2 regions of the Rahnella aceris genome follow, and region 2 is predicted to be linked to the other one. Evidence: predicted binding sites of a transcription regulator. Region 2 holds the regulator's gene; the other holds the start of a gene.
The links. The regulator CRP, encoded in region 2, controls carbon source genes, mostly activating them, when cyclic AMP is high. The targets are predictions, from matches to a motif close to ATGTGANNNNNNTCACAT.
Positions count from the first base shown of each region.

Region 1 (7,956 bases), on a different contig from region 2:
CATTCTTTGGCGTGACTACACCACTGAAAGGCGCGCCGTTTGACGTTAACTTTGATTTGCACTGGAAATCCGTGCCGTGGAAGCCAGATATCAGCACACTGAACGGCACCCTGAAAAACACGCTGGGCAAAGGCGAAATTGCGGATGTCGGCACGGGCCGCGCCGGACAATTGCTGCGACTGGTCAGCTTCGATGCGCTGCTGCGCAAACTGCGTCTTGATTTCAGCGATACCTTTGGCCAGGGCTTCTATTTTGACTCCATCAAATCCACGGCCTGGATTAAAGACGGCGTACTTCATACCGACGATCTGCTGGTTGACGGACTGGAAGCAGATATCGCCATCACCGGGAAGGTCAATTTCGTGAATCAGCAATTGGATCTCGAAGCGGTCATTGCGCCGGAAATTTCCGCCACAGTAGGTGTGGCGACGGCGTTCGTCATCAACCCGGTAGTCGGCGTTGCAGTCTTCGCTGCCAGTAAAGTGCTGGCACCGCTGTGGAATAAAATCTCGCTTATCCGCTATCAGATTGACGGCACTATCGCAGAACCCCGTATCAACGAAATTCTGCGTAAACCGGTTGAACATCCAAAAGCCGCCGCCGCACAGTAACGCCACCGTGAAGGTGGCAGGAAACCTCGTTCATGCTGTGTTAGGCTGTTAATAACCTTGTAACAATGGATTGTCCGGCGTGCAGACTGTGTAGACCACAGTCTGCACGCCGGATTGTCGTCTAAAAGAGAGTGAACATCTATGAGTCTGGCCTTAGTCAGTGAGCAGTTACTAACTGCTAATAATCTGAGTCATCAGGATCTGTTTTCCATTTTGGGCCAGTTGTCTGAACGTCGTCTTGATTATGCCGATCTCTTTTTCCAGTCCAGTTTCCATGAAAGCTGGGTGATCGAAGACAGCATCATCAAAGACGGTTCTTACAATATCGATCAGGGCGTTGGTGTTCGTGCGGTAAGCGGTGAAAAAACCGGTTTTGCTTATGCTGACCAAATCACGCTGAATGCCCTGAACCTGAGTGCAACAGCTGCCCGCAGCATTGTCCGCGACCAGGGCAATGGCAAAGCGCATACGCTGGGCGAAATTGCCTATAAATCTCTTTATTCTCCGCTGGATCCGCTGCAAAGCCTGTCACGCGAAGCAAAAATCGAACTGCTGCACCGCGTCGACAAAATTGCCCGTGCGGCCGATAAGCGCGTGCAGGAAGTCAGTGCCAGCATCACCGGCGTGTATGAAAACATCCTGGTGGCAGCCACCGACGGCACGCTGGCGGCAGACATTCGCCCGCTGGTGCGTCTGTCCGTGAGCGTTCTGGTTGAACAGGACGGACGTCGTGAGCGTGGCTCAAGTGGCGGCGGCGGTCGTGTTGGTTATGACTACTTCCTCGAAACCGTTAACGGTGAAGTGCGTGCGGAAGCTTTTGCCCGTGATGCCGTGCGTATGGCGTTGCTGAATCTGACGGCAGTCGCCGCCCCGGCGGGTGGCATGCCGGTGGTGCTGGGCGCAGGCTGGCCAGGTGTGCTGTTACATGAGGCGGTAGGCCACGGTCTGGAAGGTGACTTCAACCGTCGCGGAACCTCTGTATTTAGCGGTCAGATGGGCAAACGGGTGGCTTCTGAACTGTGTACCGTAGTGGACGACGGCACCCTGCCGGGTCTGCGCGGTTCACTGGCGATTGACGACGAAGGTGTGCCGGGGCAGTACAACGTGCTGATCGAAAACGGCGTGCTGAAAGGCTACATGCAAGACAAACTGAATGCGCGCCTGATGGGCGTTGCGCCGACCGGTAACGGCCGCCGCGAATCTTACGCACATCTGCCGATGCCGCGTATGACCAACACCTATATGCTGGCCGGGAAATCAACGCCGGAAGACATTATCAGTAGCGTAGAATTTGGCCTGTATGCGCCAAACTTCGGCGGCGGTCAGGTGGATATTACTTCGGGTAAATTCGTGTTCTCTACCTCCGAAGCTTATCTGATCGAAAAAGGCCGCATCACCAAACCGGTGAAAGGCGCGACGCTGATCGGCTCGGGCATTGAAGCGATGCAACAGATTTCCATGGTCGGCAACGATCTGGCGCTCGATAAAGGCGTCGGTGTGTGTGGTAAAGAAGGCCAGAGCCTGCCGGTCGGGGTCGGTCAGCCTACCCTGAAACTGGATAATCTCACCGTCGGCGGCACTGCGTAGCAGAAGATTATTTCGGTGTTATCCCTCCCCTTTCACAAGGGGAGGTCAGGTGGGTTTTTGGTTTGATACGAACTCAATTCCACTGAGTCACTTTCTTGCCCTGCCGGTATCCCTGATACACCTTGCTTACCCGTTTGAAATAATCCGTCAGATAATCAATACAGACCTGCACTTTCAGCGGCAGTTTGTCCTTTTCAGTATACAGCGCGTAAACCGGGCGCGGATCGGACTGATAGCGCCTGAACAGAATCTCCACCTCACCGGCATTAATCTCCTCAATCACCCACATCAGCGGAACATACGCGATACCGACACCGGCTTTCAGCCAGCGGATCATGGTCTGCGAGTCGTTAGTCACGAAGCGGCCTTGCGGTGTAATACGGGTTGAAACACCTTCGGGGGCGATCAGTTCAAATTCACTGTCCGGGCGGACGCTGTATTCCAGCCAGGAGAAATTCACCATATCGGCGGGTTTCTCCGGCGTGCCGTGTTGTGCCAGATAACTGCGCGCCGCACACACCACCATCGGCATTGAGCCTAAGCGGGTGCAGAACAGGCTGGAATCCTGCAACGCGCCGACGCGGATCACCACGTCCAGTCCGTCAGCGATCAGGTCTGGTGCCGGAATGCCAGTCACCAGATTCACCGTCAGACCGGGGTATTCGGTGAGCATTTCCGCAGTCATCGCGGCAAGAACATTTTGTGCCATCGTCGATGAACTGCCGATGCGTAATGTTCCGGTCGGGGTGTTGTTGAAGGCATACAATTGTTCATGCACTTCACGTACGTCGTGCAACATTTTCCGGCAACCCTGATAATAGAGTTTACCGGCTTCTGTCAGGCCGATGCTGCGGGTGCTACGGTTTAGTAATTTGATTTGTAAGTCATTTTCCAGCTTTGAAATCGTCTGGCTGATGGCAGAAACGCTCATGTCGAGGCGTCGTGCGGCCGCCGTGAAGGAGCCGCTTTCCACGACCTGAGCAAAGATCGACATGCGTTTTAATCGGTCCATTGTTAACTCTGGCTTAAAAGTGATTTAGATCACAGAACGTTGATCTGTTGATAATAAGCACGCTAATATACCCTTCCGGGCGATAAAGCTCAGGTTTCAGTTTTCCTGACATCATGCTTACCTTCGCACACTTCCCTGGCAACTCTGCAGCTTCATTGCTCTGCTCCCGTTGAATTATTTTCTCCGGGGTCGCGTGCCGTTGCCTAAAATAACGAATAATGCGTGCGCGGGACGATATGTGTTTGTCCGTCGTAATAATGTAAGGAATTTTTGATGAGTTTGCTTCCGGTAATGGTGATTTTCGGATTGTCGTTTCCTCCGGTGTTTTTTGAAATATTGTTGGCGCTGGTGGTGTTTTTCCTGCTGCGGCGCATATTGCAACCCACCGGAATTTATGATTTTGTCTGGCACCCGGCATTGTTCAACACAGCGTTGTACTGCTGTCTTTTCTACCTGATCTCCTGCATGTTCGTCTGAGGGCGTTGTGAAAAATTTCTCCATAAAAATAATACGTTACACAATAACGTTGATTCTTGTCGTGCTGGCTGTCATCGCAATCTTCAAAGCCTGGGCGTTCTATACAGAATCTCCATGGACCCGTGATGCCAAGTTTACCGCTGACGTTGTGTCCATCGCGCCCGATGTCACCGGTCTGATTACCGATGTGCCAGTAACGGATAACCAACTGGTGAAAAAAGGCCAGGTACTGTTCAAAATTGACCAGCCGCGCTACCAGCAGGCGCTGGACGAAGCGAGTGCTGACGTCGCGTATTACCAGGCGCTGGCTTCTGAGAAAAAGCGCGAGGCCGGACGTCGTGTGAAACTGGGCGTACAGGCCATGTCGCAGGAAGAAATCGATCAGGCCAATAACGTGCTGCAAACCGCTGAACATCAGCTGGCGAAAGCGCAGGCTGCACGGGATCTGGCGGTGCTGGATCTGGAACGGACCGTGGTTGTCGCACCTGCTGATGGCTGGGTAACTAACCTGACCGTTCATCCGGGCAACTACATTAACCGGGGTTCGACTGCCGTGGCGCTGGTGAAGAAAAATTCCTTCTACATTCTGGCGTATCTGGAAGAAACCAAACTGCCGGGGCTGAAAAAAGGGGATCGTGCGGAAATCACGCCGCTCGGCAGCAACCGTATTATGCACGGTACGGTCGACAGCGTAGCGGCGGCGGTGACGAACAGCTCCTCTTCTGCGGCGACCAACGGTCTGGCGACCATCGACAGCAACCTTGAATGGGTGCGTCTGGCACAGCGTGTGCCAGTGAAAATCCTGCTTGATGACAAAGACCAGCAACATCCTTATCCGGCAGGTACCACGGCGACGGTCGTGATTACCGGCAGCCATGACCGTAAACAAGATGAAGGATCCCCGTTCCTTCGCCTCCTGCACCGTCTGAGAGAGTTTGGTTAAGGCCGGAAAGATGAATAGCGTACTTATCCCGCGCGTACGTTTTGCCTGCAAGCTGACGTTCGCGATCCTCGGCGCACTGGTTCTCGGGTTCTATCTGCAACTCGAAACCCCGCGCTGGTCGGCCATGACTGCCGCGATCGTAACGTCGGGACCTGCGCTGGCGGCGGGTGGCGAACCCTTTGCCGGTGCTATTCGTCATCGTGGTTTTCTGCGGGTTATCGGCACCTTTATCGGCTGTATCGCGGCGCTGGTGATCGTGATTGCTACCGCCCGCGCACCGGTCGTTATGCTGCTGTTATGCTGCATCTGGGCGGGCGTGTGCACCTGGTGGTCGTCGCTGGTTCGTATCGAGAACTCGTATGCGCTGGGTCTGGCTGGTTATACCGCGCTGATTATCGTGGTGACTTCCGCCAGCTCGCCTTTGCAAACTCCGCAGTTTGCGGTTGAGCGTTGCAGTGAAATCGTTATCGGGATTTGTTGCGCTATCGTCGCTGACCTGTTGTTCTCCCCCCGTTCCATCAAAAAAGATATTGACCGTGCCGTCAGTCAGCTGATGTTGGATCAGTTTGCGCTGATGCGGATTTGCGTGAATAGCGGGACGAAGGAAGAAATCGATAAGTCCTGGAATAACCTGGTGAAAAGCACGACCGCGCTGAACGGGATGCGCGGTAGTCTGATGATGGAGTCGTCGCGCTGGCAGCGGTGTAATCGGCGCCTGAAAGCGCTGCACAGCACCTCGCTGAGCATGATCACCCAGGCGTGCGAAACCTATCTGATTATGCAAAGCTCTCCGGAACGGGTCTCGCCTGAACTGAAAGCATTGTTTGCTGAACCCGCTGAAAACGTGGCGGATGTGCATCGCAGACTGAAACAATTACGCCAGATGATTACCGGCATGCACAGCGACAACGTACTGATGACGGTCAGCGCCTGGACCGGCGCCGGAACCCGTGCGCTGTTGCTGATGAAAGGCATCCAGACCAACAGCAGTATCAGCGCCATTGAAAGCGGGGTGCTCGATGGCGAAGTGGTGGTGCGGCCTGTTTCAGCAGAACGTCACCATGCGCTGGTCAACGGCCTGAGAACCTTCACGGCGACAACCATCGGCTGCCTGATGTGGCTGTGGACCGGCTGGACCTCAGCCAGTGGTTGCGTGATTATCATCGCAGTGGTGACTTCGCTGGCAATGCGTACGCCGAACCCGAAAGGCATGGCGATGGATTTCATTATCGGCATGTTGCTGGCGATTCCGGTCGGCTCGATGATGTTTATGCTGATCATGCCCGCAACGCAGCAGAGCCTGTTCCTGCTGTGTCTGATGCTGGGGATCTTCACCTTCTTTATCGGTATCGAAGTGACCAAGCGCCGTCTCGGTATGCTCGGATTGCTGGCGGGCACCATTAATATTCTGGTGCTCAGCAATCCGATGGTTTTTAACGTCACGTCGTTTCTGGATAACGCGATGGGGCAGGCGATCGGTACGGTGATCGCGATGGCGGTGTTGCTGATTGTGCGCGACAAGTCTCGCGAGAAAACCGGGCGTACGCTGCTTAACCGCTTTATGAGCAGCGCGGTATCGGCGCTGACCACCAAAGCGTACCGGCGTCGTGAAAACCATCTTCCGGCGCTTTATCATCAGCTGAACCAGTTGCTGGTGATGTTCCCGAACGATATTGGTAAATACCGTCTGGCGCTGATGCTGATTATCGCGCACCAGCGCATGAAACTGGCAGAAGTGCCGGTGAATGATGAGCTGTCGGCATTCCACAAGAAAATCCGTAATACGGCCGATCACGTGGTCTCTGCTTCAGGTGAAGGCAAGCGCACCTATTATTATCAGCGGTTACTGAAAGAGCTGGGTGAGTATCAGGAGAAACTGGTCGAGTACGACGCACCACTGAAAGTGACCGAGCCGGTAAGGCGCCTCACTGACATGCTGCAACGTTATCAGCACGCGTTCCTGGCCTGACCGGCGGCTATTTCAGGAAAGCCTCACGGTCGCTGGCGGTGATCGGACGTAATACGCGGCAGGGTACACCTGCCGCGACCACATCCGGGGGAATGGATTTGGTCACCACACTGCCAGCCCCAATCACGCTGTTACGTCCAATCGTCACACCCGGATTGACTATCACGCCGGTGCCCAGCCAGACATTATCTTCAATGACAATCGGCAGCGAGAATTGCTGTCCGGTGATGCGGATGTCAGGATCGATGGGATGTCCGGCGGTGGCGAGCGTGACGTTCGGTGCGATCATCACGTTATTGCCAATGGTCACGGTGGCGTCATCCACCACCGTGAGATTGAAGTTAGCGTAAAAGTGGTTGCCGATATGAATATGGGTGCCATACGCGACGCGCAGCGGCGGCTCAATCCAGCAGGACTCCCCCAGACTGCCCATAATACTTCTGAGCAATTGCAGGCGCTTTGCCTCTTCAGAAGGGCGCGTGAGATTGAAATCATACACCCGCTCTTTTCCGGCACCGCGTTCCTCCGGCAATCCTTCGTCCATGTCTGTATAAAGTTCACCGATATTCATTTTTTCGCGCGTCGACATGCCTTCTTCCTTTGTAAAAATGGGGTGGGGTTCACCGCAGTTTACTGAGGGATGCGGAAACTGTGAACGTATGACAATTCACTTTGCGATCTGTGTCTCTCAGTGCTGTCTGACAGACGCTTCTGCTCAAGCCGCTATACTTACCTGATAGATCGCTTAAAACGGCATAAATCAGGAGGATCCTCATGTCAGCCCAACCTCATAAACTCTCCACGCATCCATTATTTAAGACCGGCTATTTTGCCGGTGGTAAATGGCTTAAAGCCAAAGAAACCTTTGATGTGCTGGATCCGGCAACCGGCGATGTGGTCGCCAAAGTCGCCAAAGCCGGTAAAGCAGAAACAGAAGCCGCGGTGAAGGCAGCCAGTGACGCATTCCCCGAATGGCGCAAAACCACTGCGAAAGCGCGTTCTGAAATCTTGCATCGCTGGTATGAACTGATGCTGGAAAATAAACAGTTTCTGGGCGAGCTGATGGTTGCCGAGCAGGGCAAACCGCTGAAAGAGGCACTGGGCGAAGTCGATTACGCCGCCAGCTACCTGCAATGGTTCAGCGAAGAAGCCAAACGCGCTAACGGAGAAATCATTCCTCCGGCCAAATCCGGCTCACGCATTCTGGCGACCCGCGAACCGGTCGGCGTGGTGGCGGCCATCACGCCGTGGAATTTCCCGCTGGCGATGCTCACCCGTAAACTGGGGCCGGCGCTGGCGGCAGGCTGTACCGGTCTCATCAAACCGGCCAGTAACACGCCGCTGTCGGCTTTCGCCT
Region 1 is NZ_JAADJV010000002.1:559,942-567,897, reverse strand. Features, by position in the region: gene yhdP (AsmA2 domain-containing protein YhdP) at 1-611, shown strand, start outside; gene tldD (metalloprotease TldD) at 753-2,198, shown strand; gene aaeR (HTH-type transcriptional activator AaeR) at 2,272-3,210, opposite strand; gene aaeX (p-hydroxybenzoic acid efflux pump operon protein AaeX) at 3,484-3,687, shown strand; gene aaeA (p-hydroxybenzoic acid efflux pump subunit AaeA) at 3,695-4,630, shown strand; gene aaeB (p-hydroxybenzoic acid efflux pump subunit AaeB) at 4,641-6,599, shown strand; gene GW591_RS14935 (maltose acetyltransferase domain-containing protein) at 6,607-7,188, opposite strand; gene GW591_RS14930 (NAD-dependent succinate-semialdehyde dehydrogenase) at 7,374-7,956, shown strand, end outside.
Region 1: the regulator CRP is predicted to act here: its motif matches at 3,228-3,245, upstream of aaeR (HTH-type transcriptional activator AaeR).

Region 2 (7,956 bases):
TTCTGTTTGCCTGTATGTGATTTTTTATGCATATTTTGTGATTATATTTTCATATCAATGGTCGTGAGGGAGAAGGGTAATGGCGGAAAAATCATCGGTAGATCGGGGCACATTCGATAAAGTTATTTTGCCGGTTTATTCACCTGCGAAATTCATTCCCGTGAAAGGTAAAGGCAGTCGCGTGTGGGATCAGCAAGGGAACGAGTACGTTGATTTCGCCGGGGGTATCGCTGTGACGGCGCTTGGACATTGCCATCCGGCACTGGTGAAAGCATTGCACGAGCAGGGCGAAACCCTGTGGCATGTCAGTAACGTATTTACCAATGAACCCGCCCTTCGACTGGCGCAGAAGCTGATCGACGCCACCTTTGCCGACCGCGTATTCTTCGCCAACTCCGGCGCTGAAGCCAACGAAGCGGCCTTTAAACTGGCGCGCTATTACGCCTCGCACCGTCACAGCCCGTACAAAAGTAAGATCATCGCTTTCCATAATGCCTTCCACGGTCGCACGCTGTTCACGGTTTCCGTGGGTGGCCAGCCGAAATACTCCGACGGCTTCGGCCCGAAACCCGCTGATATTGTGCACGTGCCGTTCAATGATCTGGATGCCGTAAAAGCGGTGATCGACGACCACACCTGCGCCATTGTTGTCGAGCCTGTGCAAGGGGAGGGCGGTGTCACACCTGCGACCAAAGCGTTTCTGCAAGGTCTGCGTGAGCTTTGTGACAAACATCAGGCGCTGCTGGTGCTGGATGAAGTACAAAGCGGCATGGGGCGCAGCGGCAAGTTGTTCAGCTACATGCATTACGGCGTGACGCCGGACATCCTGACCACTGCCAAAGCGCTCGGCGGCGGTTTCCCGGTTTCCGCCATGCTGGCAACCGAAGACGTGGCCTCGGTGATGGAACCGGGCAAACACGGCACCACCTACGGCGGTAACCCGCTGGCCTGCGCCGTCGCCGAAGCCGCGCTGGATATCATCAATACGCCAGACGTGCTGGCCGGGATCAACGAGCGTCGCGAGAAATTCATCAGCGCGCTGGAGGCCATCAACCAGAAATATCACATCTTCAGCGAGTTCCGCGGCCAGGGTTTGCTGATCGGCGCCGAGCTTTCTGATGCGTATAAAAACCGCGCCGGAGAATTCCATGCCGCTGCAGCAGAATTCGGATTGATGATGCTGGTCGCCGGACCAAACGTGATGCGGTTTGCGCCATCGCTTGTTATCGACTTCGCGGATATTGAAGAAGGGATGGAAAGGTTTGAGAAAGCCGTGGGGAAAGTTTGCGGGGGGTGATCCCCACGCCCCCGTCTTGAAACGCTTGATCGAGACAATTTCGGTTTCTCACTAACATTTATCACATGGCCTCTCGCGCCGAAACCGACCAAGAGGGAAAAGTGCTTTTTCCCTCTGCACTCCCCTCGCTTTTTTACTGCGCGCTGCCGCAGGCACGACGGACATGTTCTGGTGTATGAGTGAGTGGCGCAAATCCAGGTGCTTCGCACTGCCTTCTCTCGGTCTTCGAGCCAAAGGTCTCGAAGCCGCTCCGTTCAGCTGAATTTTGAGCACGCCAATCAACTTATTTAAAAGATAAAAGACAATCTGCCGTTGAATTTGAGATCCTGCGGGCGATTCAGAAATCTTGCCGAACGGAGCGGCCTGAAGACCCAGGGCTTCAGGACCGAGAGAGGGAACCGCAACGCGGCAAGATTTCAAGCCTGTCACCGCGGTTGCTGAAACATAGCCAGCAAGCGGAGCGCGTGTTGAAAAAGCGAGGAGGAATCCAAAGGAGGAAAAGCACTTTCCTCCTTTGGTCGGTTTCGGCGCGGTGAGTTAAGCGAGCTCGGCAATTGAGAAACCGAAACTTTCTCAATCCATTTTAAGCCGTCAGTGCGCGGTCCCCGCACTTGAGAAACCGAAATATTCTCCGATTAGCTTTAAAAAGCAGTCTGACTGCAAGCCAGTAAAAAGGGGATTTGAAAGGGGTCTCCCCCTTCACGCCCGCCGCGTCAGCCAGATCCCATGATGCGGCCTCTGCTTCCACGCCAGTGACGAGATGGTATGCATCACGCTGAGATGTGAAATTACGCGCCGCAGATGGCGTTCCATTTCGGTCAGTGGCATATCCGGGTGAAGTTCCGGCGCATTAAACAGGTTGTTCTCGCTGCCCGGCCCGTCGTAGAGCAGTCGTTGCTGACAGCTTTGCAGCGCGATTTCGCAGGTCTGTAAATACTCCGTCGCCAGTTTTTCCGGCAGCATGTAATGCTCGCGGGCGAGGATCGTCATCGCGTTGATATGCTCAACCACAAACTGACTGTGCGTCACCCACAAACGCATATCCGCCAGATAATGTGAGTTAAAACCCGGCTCCTGCATCGCCTGATTTAGCGAAGTGAACAGCTTATTGTGCGCCTGATTGACCTGCATACGGGTGTACGCCAGTTTGGCGGTGTCGGGGCTTTCCTCGAGCAGCAGGCGGATAGCGTCCTGATAGATTTCCAGCGCCTGGTGTGCATTCTGGCGCAGCAAACCGCTTTGCCATTGCGGCCACAACCAGATAGTGCCACCAAAGGCCAGCGCGCAGCCGATCAGGGTATCGACCAGTCGTGGTACCAGAAAATGCACGCCGTTCATCGCCAGCAATTGCAGGGTATACACTGCAGTCACCGTCATGCCGACCATCGCCAGTCCGTAGTTTTTGCGCAGAACGGTATAGGACAACAGGGTGATCAGCAGCATGCACAGCAGCGTGGTGCCTTCCGGCAGTTCCAGTTTGAGCAAGCCTGAGGCAATCAGCAATCCGGCCAGCGTACCGAGTGCACGGTGCTGGATCCTCACCCGCGTGGCGTTATAACCGTTCTGGCTGACCAACATGATAGTCAGCAAGATCCAGTAGGGTTTGGGCAAATTGAAGAACAGACCCAGACTGCTGCCAATCGCCAGAATAATGCCCAAACGTGCGGCATTACGCAGTGCCACGGATTTGAAGGAAAGATAGCTTTTCAGCGCGGGCCAGAAGGGCAAACGCGGCTGGGTGTTCATCAGGTCACGTTTGTACAACGGCCGCTGTGTGCGTAACAGACGGGCAATGCGGCTGAAATGGTAATAACAAAACTGACCTACCGGATTGTCCGGGTTGCGCGCGGCGATTTTCTCCAGCGCGGTCAGCTCATTGGCCATCGTAAAGCGCCCGGATAAACGATGATAAAGAATATCGTCGGCAATCACCCGAAGACGGGTGGAAATCACCTGCGCATTTCGGCGGATAACCGCTTCGGCATGGCTTTCCTCCACCAGTTTCTGCACTTCTTCCGGCTGATGCAGGCTCACTGTAATGTGCTCCTGCAAATCGAGCGCCACCTGAAAACGCTGAAATAGCCGCTTATGGTGATGATGATGTCCGTGCTGGGGCAACATGTGTAATTGCTGATAAAGCAGGGCAATCAGGTCGATAACCTGCTGCTGGCGGGTTAGCAGTGGGGGTAACGCAGTTTCGGGATCGGTATGTTGCGTCAGCAGGCTGTACTTGGCTTCGAAATAATCCGCGAGTTGCAGATAGAGCTGGCTGAGCGTTTCGCGCATCGGCTGTTCTTCCGAAATACGAAACCACGCCCAGTTAAACAATCCGTACCAGGCTGTGCCAGCGGCGAACAACACCGGGGCCTGCCACATCGGGCGCACGCCCACCATACTCAGCGTGAAGATAGTCGCCACCAGCGCACCGGGCAGCAGGCGCGCATGCAGCGGGCTGATTTCACCGGTGACGCCCAGCAGTAACGCCAGCGACAGCATGATCAGCGGCAGCGGTATATGCCAGCTTTCGAGCATCAGTTGCAGCAGAAGGCTGCTCACGGCAAAGAGTGAACCGCCGACGAGCAGGCGTTTGAAAAAGCGTTTATGCGGGGTATCCAGACCGGCGATGTTACAACAGGCCGGGCAGAGGGAAAACAGCAGGCCCATTTGCAAATTGCCAAACAGCCAGCAAATGCCAACAGGCAAGCACAACACCAGCGTCTGGCGCAGCGCGTAGTTCACTTCAGGATGGTAAAACAGTCTTCGCCATAGCGTCATGGGTAAAGCTTAGCCCATAAAAAAGGCGCGACAGTGTTTTGCCGCGCCAATTTTTGAGGGATTAACGTGTGCCGTAAACGACAATCGTTTTACCGTGTGCGGAGATCAGGCTTTGATCTTCCAGCATTTTGAGAATGCGTCCGACTGTTTCACGTGAACAACCGACGATTTGGCCAATTTCCTGGCGGGTAATCTTGATTTGCATCCCGTCCGGATGGGTCATTGCATCAGGCTGTTTAGCCAGATTGAGCAAGGTTTGAGCGATACGACCGGTAACGTCAAGGAAGGCAAGGTTGCCGACTTTCTCTGACGTCACTTGCAGACGGTTGGCCATCTGCGCGGAGAGACGCATCAGAATATCCGGGTTAACCTGAATCAGCTGGCGGAATTTTTTATATGAAATTTCAGCCACTTCACAGGCAGTTTTAGCACGTACCCAGGCACTGCGTTCCTGACCTTCTTCGAAGAGTCCCAGCTCACCGATGAAGTCACCTTGGTTAAGGTAGGACAGTATCATTTCCTTGCCTTCTTCATCTTTAATCAGGACAGCAACTGACCCTTTCACGATGTAGTAAAGCGTTTCGGCTTTTTCACCCTGGTGAATCAGCGTACTTTTAGAAGGATACTTATGTATATGACAGTGAGACAGGAACCATTCAAGAGTCGGGTCTGTTTGTGGCTTGCCGAGAACCATTTGCTATTATCCTCTGTTGTTATCGCTGCCCAAAATCACAGGGCTCAGAGTTCCCTGTACGGCACTTCAAATCCAAAGCGCCCTTTCAGCATATAACTCTCCAGAAATGCTGCAAGCGGATGTCGGAGTGCAACAGCCTGTTTATTGCTGTCATCACCGTGGGTTCTGTACTTAAACCGCAAAAACCGTCACCGCAATTTACTGGAAAGTATGTTTCGGCTTTGTTTGTAGCACAGGTTTGAGATGCTGTCTTCTGTTGTCTCGCTTCAGCATGATGGCGATCGGGTTACGTTGCCAGATTTTAGGTGAAAGGGTACTCTGAGAGCAGATTTCGACAAGTTTATTCACCGGGAGAATAGTTCATGCATGCACGTGTCAAATGGGTTGAAGGACTGACATTTTTAGGTGAGTCTGCATCGGGTCATCAGATTTCAATGGATGGAAACGCGGGTGATAAAGCCCCAAGCCCGATGGAAATGTTACTGATGTCCGCAGGGGGGTGTAGTGCAATCGACGTGGTGTCAATTTTGCAAAAAGGTCGTAATGACGTGCGTGATTGTGAAGTGAAGCTGACCTCACAACGCCGCGAAGAAGCGCCGCGTCTGTTCACTCACATCAATCTGCATTTTATCGTCACCGGTAAGGATCTGACCGATAAGATTGTTGAACGCGCAGTCAGCCTGTCTGCCGAAAAATACTGTTCTGTGTCTCTGATGCTGGGGAAAGCGGCCACAATCACCCACAGCTTTGAAGTGATTGCAGCCGAATAAAGTTTACTCGATCTTCTTGCCTTCCATCAGGCGCTGCACCAGCGGCGCCATGATCAGCTCCATCGCCAGCCCCATTTTGCCGCCCGGCACCACCAGTGTTTTGATGTGCGAGATAAACGACCCTTGCAGCATGGCCAGCAGATACGGGAAATCGATGTCATCCAGTCCCTGAAAATGAATCACCACAAAGCTTTCATCCAGTGACGGAATGGCTTTGGCGGCAAACGGGTTCGAGGTGTCGATGGTGGGTACCCGCTGGAAATTGATGTGTGTGCGGGAAAACTGCGGCGTAATGTAATTGATATAGTCATCCATCGAACGCACGACGGAATCCATCACCGCTTCACGGGAATGCCCGCGCTCGCCGGTATCGCGCACCAGTTTCTGGATCCATTCGAGGTTGACGATAGGCACTACGCCGACCAGCAGGTCGACCTGCGCGGCAACGTCAATTTTGTCCGCCACCACACCACCGTGTAACCCTTCGTAAAACAAAATATCCGTCGGTTCCGGCAACGCCTGCCACGGCGTAAAGGTACCCGGCACCTGATTGTAGGGAACGGCTTCGTCATAAGTATGCAGATACTTACGTGAACGGCCAGTGCCTGTTTTACCGTATTCGATAAAGCTTTTTTCCAGCAAACCAAAGTCATTGGCTTCCGGCCCGAAGTAGCTGATATGACGTCCCAGATCGCGCGCCTTGCGTATTGCCGCATCCATTTCAGGACGGGTGAAATGATGAAAACTGTCGCCTTCCAGTTCCGCCGCACGCAAACTAAGCTGCTGAAATATTTTACGAAATGCCACGCTGGTGGTCGTGGTGCCTGCACCGCTCGAACCGGTCACGGCAATAACAGGATGTTTGGCTGACATAATGCGCTGTTCTCCATAAAGGTGATGCAGGCAGGCGAGACGCGGTCTTTTCTGTGGTCGAAGATCTGGCGTCAAGGCTGCGCATAATTAAGCCTATTGTTACCATATTTATTCGCGAAGCCAAAGAGGGCATCACTATTCTAAACCCGCCAGCAACGGTTGGATCAGCGGGTCTTTCTGGTGGAACAGAGAAACAATGTCATGCAGCGCCTTGCCTGTGTACTCCTTTTTCCACGCCAGACTGAGCGGGGAAGGGGCGCGCGGATAGCGGATTTGCCGGGCGATCAGCTCGCCGCTGTCGAGATATGGCTGGCACAGATGGCGCGGCAGAAAACCGATACCCATTCCCTTCAGGTGACAGGCCAGTTTAGTCGCCACATCTGCCACGATGATCTGCCGTTGCCCGGTCAGCAACCAGGCTACCCGCTTGTTCAGATGGCGCGAGGTGTCTTCCACATTGATGGCAATGTACTGACGCAACACCGCTTCTTCCAGCATGCCAGTGATGTGCTGCAGCGGATGAAAGGGCGCATGAACAAAAACCCAGTCCACTTCACCCAGCGGCAGCAGATTCACGGCGTTAGAAAGAGATTCGGTGCCGGTGACGCCAATCGCCAGCTGAAAATCTTCGTACAGCAGCGTATCCCATACCCCCATGTAAATCTGCCGTGTGAAAGTGAACTGCGTGAACGGGTAGCGCTGCGTCAGACAGCTTAATAACGCCGCCAGAGTTTCAGGGCAGTACATCAGATTGTTCACCACCACATTCAGCTGGCGCTCAATGCCGTCGTTAATCTGCTGCAGTTCTGCCGGTACACCCTCCAGCCAGGTTAGCCACTGGCGACATCGTTCAAGCAGATGCTGTCCGGCGGGCGTCAGCGACACCGTGCGGGTCGTGCGGTTGAGCAATAACGTCCCGGCACTGTCTTCCAGCATCTTAATTCGATAGCTGATGGTCGCAGGCGTTTTATGCAGCATCTCTGCCGCGCGGGAAAAGCTGCCTGTTTGTGCGACGTGCATAAAGGTTTTAATCGACTCCTCATCCAGCATAGGTCACCTGAAGTAATGTTAATGCATTGAATGAAAAAGATTTTATAGATTTAACCTGATGAGAATTGTGGACTTCATCAATTTTATGGAATCTTTTTCCATATTTCGATTGAGCAAGTTGGAAAAAGTTTCTACAGTAATTGCATTGAGGATAAATCCGCCAATCTGGCGGGCTTATCTCACCGGTTTTATTTTAAATGCAGGGATGAATGCCATGGAACTTCCGGTTTACCCGCTGACCCAGGCGGCCTTCGCGGCTTACGGCGATGTGATTGAGACGACAGGTCGCGATTTTTTTCATATCAACGACGGCAAGGTTGAGCGGTACCACGATCTGACCAACGTGGAGATCCTCGGGCAGGATCGCCCGCTGGTGAGCATCAACCGCGCCCAGCCAGCACCGTTGCCCATTGTGGTGACGCAACTCGAAAAACACCCGCTCGGTTCACAGGCGTTTGTGCCGATGCAGGGCGAGCGCTTTATCGTGATTGTTGCGG
Region 2 is NZ_JAADJV010000004.1:73,018-80,973, reverse strand. Features, by position in the region: gene argD (bifunctional acetylornithine/succinyldiaminopimelate transaminase) at 80-1,297, shown strand; gene GW591_RS18625 (YccS/YhfK family putative transporter) at 1,997-4,072, opposite strand; gene crp (cAMP-activated global transcriptional regulator CRP) at 4,134-4,766, opposite strand; gene GW591_RS18615 (OsmC family protein) at 5,129-5,536, shown strand; gene GW591_RS18610 (phosphoribulokinase) at 5,540-6,409, opposite strand; gene allS (HTH-type transcriptional activator AllS) at 6,545-7,459, opposite strand; gene GW591_RS18600 (ureidoglycolate lyase) at 7,674-7,956, shown strand, end outside.